Regions from separate parts of the Acidilutibacter cellobiosedens genome, predicted to be linked through region 1. Evidence: riboswitches for the same ligand, from Rfam matches in the RefSeq annotation. Region 1 holds a riboswitch; the other holds the start of a gene.
The links. Region 1 has a riboswitch for FMN ahead of EQM13_RS03780 (ECF transporter S component). Riboswitches for the same ligand answer to the same signal wherever they lie in the genome.
Positions count from the first base shown of each region.

Region 2: linked by a shared signal. The riboswitch ahead of EQM13_RS01725 (ECF transporter S component) and the one ahead of EQM13_RS03780 (ECF transporter S component) in region 1 are both predicted to bind FMN.

Region 1 is NZ_CP035282.1:797,862-802,100, forward strand. Features, by position in the region: gene EQM13_RS03775 (aminotransferase class I/II-fold pyridoxal phosphate-dependent enzyme) at 34-1,497, shown strand; FMN riboswitch at 1,545-1,666, shown strand; gene EQM13_RS03780 (ECF transporter S component) at 1,765-2,367, shown strand; gene tsaE (tRNA (adenosine(37)-N6)-threonylcarbamoyltransferase complex ATPase subunit type 1 TsaE) at 2,484-2,960, shown strand; gene tsaB (tRNA (adenosine(37)-N6)-threonylcarbamoyltransferase complex dimerization subunit type 1 TsaB) at 2,941-3,639, shown strand; gene rimI (ribosomal protein S18-alanine N-acetyltransferase) at 3,645-4,094, shown strand; gene tsaD (tRNA (adenosine(37)-N6)-threonylcarbamoyltransferase complex transferase subunit TsaD) at 4,109-4,239, shown strand, end outside.
Region 2 is NZ_CP035282.1:348,395-352,633, reverse strand. Features, by position in the region: gene EQM13_RS01735 (sigma-54-dependent Fis family transcriptional regulator) at 1-1,221, opposite strand, end outside; gene EQM13_RS01730 (superoxide dismutase) at 1,755-2,378, shown strand; gene EQM13_RS01725 (ECF transporter S component) at 2,688-3,299, opposite strand; FMN riboswitch at 3,382-3,501, opposite strand; gene EQM13_RS18425 (transketolase C-terminal domain-containing protein) at 3,574-3,933, opposite strand; gene EQM13_RS01715 (PTS ascorbate transporter subunit IIC) at 3,977-4,239, opposite strand, start outside.

The DNA.
Region 1 (4,239 bases):
TCTGAAAATAGTTGAAAGAAGGTGTTTATCAAGGTGTATAAATTAGATCAAACTCAAACTCCTTTATTTGATGCCCTTATGGAATATGTAAATAATAAGACAATTCCATTTCATGTACCCGGACATAAAAAAGGAATGGGAATGGATAATAAGTTTAAAAATTTTGTGGGGAACAATGTATTGTCTATTGATGTCACTGTATTTAAATTGGTTGATAGTCTTCATCACCCCGAAGGACCTATAAAAAAAGCTCAAGAGCTTGCAGCCGATGCATATGGGGCAGACAGAGCATTTTTTTCGATTAATGGTACTTCAGGTGCAATACAGGCTATGATTTTAAGTGTAGTGTCCCATGGAGATAAGATTATAATACCAAGAAACGTCCATAAATCAGTAACGGCAGGGATAATCTTGAGTGGTGCTGTACCAGTTTACATTCAACCGGAAGTTGATAGAAAAGTCGGATTAGCTTTAGGGGTTACTCCTGAAACTGTTGAGGAAGCTTTAAAGAATAATCCGGATGCTAAGGCAGTATTGATTATAAATCCCACCTATTATGGGGTAGCAGCTGATATTAAAAGGATAGCAGACATAGTCCATTCTTATGATATACCTTTAATAGTAGATGAAGCTCACGGAGCACATTTAGGCTTTAATAATAGATTGCCGATGTCTGCAATATCGGCAGGTGCAGATATGAGTGCTCAAAGTACTCATAAGATAATAGGTTCTTTAACCCAAAGTTCTCTACTTCAAGTCATGGAAAAAAGGGTTGATGTGAATAAGGTTCAACAAGTTATGAACCTTCTGCAAACTACAAGTCCTTCATATATACTTATGGCTTCTTTGGATGTGGCAAGGATGCAAATTGCAACTAAGGGCAAAGAACTTTTGGATAGGGCTATAGATTTAGCAGAATATGCACGAAGGGAAATAAACAAAATTCCGGGACTTTATTGTTTTGGAGATGAAATACTTAAAAAGAAGGGAGTTTATGCTCTTGATCCGACAAAACTTACTATTTCTTGTAGAGAAATGGGGATAACCGGGAATAAATTGGAAAGAATATTAGCGGAAAAATACCATATTCAACTGGAGCTTTCAAATTTGTTCAACGCCTTAGCTGTAGGAAGTTTTGGGGATTCAAAGGAAGGTTTTGATGCATTGATTTCCGCTTTAAAAGAAATTAGCGATGAATACAAGGATTTACCTAAGGAGAACAGAAGAATGCTGGATATACCAGACATTCCTAAACAGATAGTTGCTCCGAGAGAAGCTTTTATGGGAGATAAGACTCCGCTGCCATTACGTGAAAGTATAGGCTGTATAAGCGGGGAATTCTTAATGGCTTATCCTCCTGGGATACCGGTACTTTGCCCAGGAGAAGTGATAACACCTGATATTATAGACTATGTAGAGGATATGAAAGATGCCGGACTTTATGTACAGGGAACGGAAGATCCGGATGTTAATTATATAAGAATATTGAATGTTTGATATTGACACTGATTATAATTGGATATATAATGTTTCTTGAATTGGATATTAGTCTTCAGGGCAAGGTGTGAGTCCTTACCGGTGGTTACAGCCCACGCGCCGAAATTTTTTGGCTGACTTGGTGAAAGTCCGAGGCCGACAGTTAGAGTCTGGATGGAAGAAGATCAATTTTATCTAATATTTTAATTAGATTTATTTACCCTGAGGATTTATCTTCAGGGTTTTTTAAATTCCTGAAGAAATATAAATCTATGGAGGAATTTAATTATGGAGATTAAAAAACAAAAAATCAATACGAAGGTTTTAGTAAAAGTCGGGATACTATCGGCGATTTCTTTTTTGTTAATGATAGCGGAATTCCCCTTGTGGTTTGCGCCTGGATTTTTGAAAATGGATCTAAGTGAAATTCCTGCTTTGTTGGGAGCCTTTGCTCTGGGTCCTGTGGCAGGAATCCTGATAGAATTTATGAAGAATGTCCTATTTATTGCTATCAGAGGAAGTAACAGCATGATGGTAGGAGAAATTGCAAATTTTATGGTAGGGAGTATATTTGTTTATATATCCGGAATCGTATATGTTAAAAATAAAAGTAGAAAGAATGCAATAATAGGCATGATTTTGGGGACAATAGCTATGACTGTTTTTATGTCCATAGCAAATTATTATGTGATGATACCTTTCTATGCTAAATTATATGGAATGAATTTAGATAGTATTGTATCTATGGGCACCGCATTAAATAGCAACATAACCGATTTTAAATCTCTTATTGCATATTCTATAGTTCCCTTTAATTTATTCAAAGGGGCTGTAGTTACACTTATAACTGTACTCTTGTATAAACGAGTGTCGCCGATACTTCATAAATAGGTGGCTTAGAAAATAATGGAGATATTAAAACTATCTCTATTATTTTTTTTATATAGCTTAAAAAAATAGTTAATGTTATAATTATTATGGTTTATTATAGTAGAAAGGCTGGTATTATGATTAAATATATATCACATGATTTGAAGGATACAGAAAAATTAGGGTTAAAATTAGGTAAGATACTTAAAAAGGGAGATTTTATAAATCTTTCCGGAGACTTGGGGACAGGAAAAACAACTTTAACTAAAAGTATAGGTAAAGGTCTTGGAGTATCAGAGTATATTACAAGCCCTACTTTTAATTTAATTAATGAGTATAATGGAAGACTTCGATTATACCATTTTGATGTATACAGGCTTAAAAGTCCTGAAGAAATGTTTGATCTTGGATATGAAGAATATTTTTATTCCGATGGAGTCACCATAATAGAATGGGGAAATAATATAGTAGATATGCTCCCTAAAGAAAGGCTTGATATATATATGGATGTAGGAATAAATGATAATGAAAGAAAAATATTTATTAACGGGAAAGGGAAAAGGTATATTGAAATGGAAGAGGAGCTGAAAAGAATTGAAAATATTATCTATTGATACATCCACTGTAGTAGCTACTTGTGCTATATTAGATGAAGAAAAAGTATTGGGAGAGTTTTCTTTAAATCAGCAAGTAACCCATTCTGAAAATCTTATTCCTATGATTAAAGAAATGATGGATGGTTTGAATTTAAATATTAAGGATATAGATTTTTTTGCAGGTGCGGTAGGACCAGGTTCCTTTACCGGGATTAGAATAGGAATTGCAACTATTAAGGGCTTTGCTCATGTGACGAAAAAAAAAGTAATAGGAGTATCCACTTTAGAAGGCTTGGCCTTTAATGTTCCCTATGCAAAGATAATTATTCCGATGATAGATGGAAGAAGAAACAGGGTATATACAGGTATATATGGTTGGGAAAAGGGTAAACTTTTAAGTATGGGAAATGAAACAATTATAGATATTGATGATTTTTTAAGAAATCTTGATATAGGTTTTGAAAAAATAGTTTTTAATGGAGATGGTGCTTTAAAATATAAAGAAAAAATAATGAATATACTTAAGGAGAGAGCAATTTTTTCTCCAATAAATTTGAATATGCCGAGAGCTTCCGGAATAGGAGAATTGGCAATGGTTAAAATAAATGAAGGAAAAGCGGTTGATTGTTATAGTTTAGTTCCTAAATATTTAAGAGAAGCTCAGGCTCAAATGGATCTTATTAAAAGAGGGTATTGAATGATATGGATATAAAGGTTAGAAATATGGAAGAGAAGGATATAGACAGTGTACTGAAAATAGAAAAAGAGTCTTTTTCTGTTCCTTGGTCAAGAGATTCTTTTGTTTTGGAAGTTACAAAGAATATGCTTGCAAAGTATATAGTAGCTGAATTAGATGGAAAAACAGTAGGGTATGGAGGAATATGGCTTATAATAGATGAAGGACATGTGACAAATATAGCCGTTGCTAAGGATTACAGAGGATTGGGAATAGGGAATAAAATAGTAGAAGGTATTATAAAAATATGTGCAGACAGAAATATAAGATCAATAACTTTGGAAGTGAGAAAATCTAATAATATAGCGCAAAATTTATATAAAAAATACGGATTTAAAGGTTATGGCATTCGTTCCAGATATTATTCAGATAATAATGAAGATGCGATAATAATGTGGAAAAGCATAGAAGATTAATTAGAGGTGAAGAAATGACAAAAGATATTATTACATTATCCATAGAAACGTCATGTGACGAAACGTCATGTGCAGTTGTTAAAAATGGTAGGGAAGTTCTTTCCAATATCATATCATCCCAGATAGAAATTCATAGACCTTTTGG
Region 2 (4,239 bases), 450 kb from region 1:
GCCGCTTTCATAGCCGAATAACTCGCTTTCAAACAGTTCCTTTGGAATAGCAGAACAATTAATCGCAATAAAAGGGCCATTTCTTCTATGGCTTTCATTGTGTATGGACTGAGCGTACAGCTCCTTTCCCGTACCACTCTCTCCCTCAATTAGAATGGGACAATTTGTCTTTGATACTTTTTTTGCTGTACTTATAAGCTCCTTCATTTTGCTATCCTCAGTAATTATACTGTTAAAGGTATAATTTGCATTAAAACCTGCTAATTTGCTTACCTCTTTTCTCACATGTTTTGCTTCTCTGATAAAAATTACTGCCGCCGCTACCTCGTCTCCTGCCAAAATAGGAGAAATATTCAAGGAACATTCAACTTTTTTATTTCCGATGGAAATTGTAAAGTCAAAAATACTCATCTTCTCCTTAGCTATAAATATATTATTCTTAATATCAATTAGTTTAAAGACTTTATCAAACTTGGTATTTAATATATCACTTTCCTCCATGTCAAATATATCTTTAACCTTATTGTTAATCCTTATAACTTTTAAATTGCTGTCAACCACCATTATTCCATCCATTATGGAATCAAAGGTAGTATCCACCAGATGATAAGATTCTGATATGGCAAGCTGTTTTTCTATACAATTGGCACTGGAAACCGCTATAGCAAAAGTGTGAGTTTGAACATCCTCTGCTCTGCCTGATATATCAAAGCATCCTATTATTTCTCCCTTGCTGTTATGTATGGGAGCCGCAGAACAGGTCCATCTATGGTGATATTCACAATAATGTTCTGCTCCTATAACCTGCATAGGTTTGTCAATTGCAAGACATGTGCCTATGGCATTAGTCCCTACGCTTTTTTCATCCCACAGAGAACCCTTTACAAAGTTTAAATTATCATGAATATCCTTTATATCATTGTTTATTATCAAATCTATAATAACTCCCTTTTCATCAGTTAAAACAACACTGTAACTTGTACTTTTCACCATTGAGTAAACGTTTTCCAAAATAGGCCGTGTAAGGTTTATCAATTCTGTTTTTCTGGATATACTTTCTTTAAGCCACGCATCCGAAACCCTTGTACCTCTTCCCCACATATAGTTTACTCCCATTTTTTCGCATCTTCTCCATGATTCCAATATAACATTTCTTACATTTTCCGATACTTTCTTTGTTTTTACGTATTCCCTCCAACTCTCCTTCATATTACTAAACATAATATCAACTCCTCTTTATAATTAATAATGTTTAGCATATGTCATTATGTTTTTAAAATTATATCATAATGTATAAGAATATTCAATTTTTAATTCATTATGTCTTCAATAAGTAATGAAGACTTATACCGCAAATATACATGAACTTTATAAAAATTTAATGTTAAAAATACTTTAAATCTGCATTATACAGTTGTAGATTTAATTATTATATCAGAGACAATTTTAAATTACTTATTGAACGTTATACCTAAAATTCTGATTTATTCTTTTAAATTGATGACCAGATGCCTATTCCTTCATTGTATTGGGCATTTATCAAGAAATTTTTTGAATTTTTTTCTTTTAAATCCAAATTAGCATTAATTTCTTTCGGGAATGGGTATAATTGAGATAAAGTACAACACATATTAATTTAGCAGATATCTGTGATTTAATCTAAAACGATTTGTTCCTGTATCACTTAAATCAAAAAAAGAATCGACAAGTCTGTTATAAAGAAAGAAATTAAGAATTAAAAAGGAGGATTTGAAATGTTTAAACAAATAGAATTAAGTTATGGGTTTGGAGCCCTTGAACCACATATTGACAAATTGACAATGATTACACATTATAGTAAGCATCATGCTACTTATACGGCAAATTTAAATGCTGCAGTTGAGAAGGTGCCGGAACTGTCTGGTAAAAGCATTGAAGAAATTTTAAAAAACCTTGATGTTATCGCTGATACCACACTAAGAACTGCAATAAGAAATAATGGCGGAGGGTTTTACAACCATAACCTGTATTTTAGTACAATATCTCCTAATGGCGGAGGAAACCCCAGGGGAGAGCTGGAAAAAAAGATCAAAGAGGACTTCGGCAGTGTAGAAGATATGCGTATGCATCTTTCTGCTGCTGCAATAAGCCGGTTCGGTTCAGGCTGGGCATGGCTTAGTACAGATAAGGATGGAAAGCTTAATGTCAGCTCTTCTCCTAACCAGGATAATCCACTCATAGAGGACAGTAGTTTTATACCGATTCTGGGAATAGATGTGTGGGAACATGCATATTATCTTAAATATAAAAATCTCCGTCCAGACTACGTAAAGGCCTTTTGGAATGTAGTTGATTGGAATGCAGTGAGTAGGCTTTATGACTATGTGATTGCAGGATAAAATACTTTTTAAAAAGAGCTTTCATTGAAACAATGATATATTAAGCCCATTTTACTGAAAGCATATTTTAAGGTAATTAGAGCTTTCCTCTCAGATTCTAAACAAAAACATTTCGAGTTTTTATTTAAATAAACTCGAAATGTTTTCGTTTTATATTATAGATTAAGAATTTTACAAATTCTATAATATTAAGTTTAAATTATATTTTAAGTTTATTTTCTCAGTCTGTAAAATTATAAACTATAAATTATCAATTATTAATTCAAAAAATATCACCTTGAATTTTTATTATTAAATAAAAACAATGTACTAATCCTTTAGCAAAGGAGATATTCTCTTATATAGCAAAAATGTTACCAAGGCATTTACAGTTCCTTTTAATAAATTAAATGGCACCACTGTATATATAATCATTGTTTTTAAATCCACAACCCGAGAGCTTATGGCACTGCCCATTTCAATTATCTTTTCTATAGGAATCATTACTTTGCCATACAACGGAAATATAATATAATAATTGCTTAATGAAGCCAATAGAGTCATAAACAAAATTCCGACAACCAAACTCAAGATAGCTCTATGAATTGTTTTGCTTTTACGGTATATAATTGATGATGCTAAAACAAAAGATGAACCGATAATAAAGTTGGTAAGCTCTCCAATACCTCCGGTAGTACTACCTTCTATTAGCATGTTCAACAAATTTTTTAATAGTGATACGATTACACCAGAAATTGGACCCATAGCAAATCCTGATATTAAAACAGGCACATCGCTTATATCAAGTTTCATAAAACCTGGAGCCATAAACACTACCGGAACCTTAAAAAACATTAAACCTACGGCTACTGCAGCCAACATGGCAATTCTGACAATATTCTTAGTATTTACATTCATCCTTGTTTTTTTATAACTTCTCATATAAATCCCTCCAAAATAATATTTTTGTCAGGGCATAAAAATACCCCAAATCTTTGGGGCATATAAAATAGCTCTTAATTTAAGCCATCTTCTTCCATTCAGACTATAACTGCCGGTTTCGGAATTTCACCGAATCAGCCGTAAAAACGGTTCGCGGACTGTCACCGCCGGTGAGGAATTTCACCCCGCCCTGAAGATTTCTTTACATATATATTATATTAAGTTAATAAAAAAAACAATAGAATAATTCTAATTTCCGGAGTGTTGCTAAAGTTTATACTTCCAGTATATCTAAAGCTTTAGATATAATATTTTCCTCCGTTAATCCATACTTTTCATACAATTCATCAGACTTTCCCGATTCTCCGAAGGTATCGTCTACGCTAACCGGCTTTATATTACACGGATATTTATCCACAACCACTTCCGATATAGCACTATACAGACCACCATATTTAAAATGGTCTTCTGCTACAACTATGCCTTTAATTTTCTTTGCGTCTGCAAAATTAGTTCTATATCTAAAGGTTTTATTGTCGGCATTTCTATGACTTTCGTGCTTATTCCCTTTATATTCAGCTTTTCTGATGCAAAGGGCTATTTTCTTTAACTGTGTTAATTTCTCTTTATTCATTGCAACCTCCTGTATTTAAATAAAAGGTAGAAAAATCTACCTTTTATTTTATAAACAACTTCACAATATTGCCTAATATAATACCTACTACTCCAAAATCAGCATCACTAAAAGTAGTGTTGGCAAATCCTAAATTTCCCAATACCGGCATCAACAATACCGGCAAGAATGTTATCAGAAGTCCATGAGCAAAAGAGCCCCAGAAAGCCCCTCTTTTACCTCCTGTTGCGTTACCGAATACTCCAGCCGTTGCGCCACAGAAAAAATGAGGAACGACTCCAGGCAATATTATTGTAGTTTTTAATC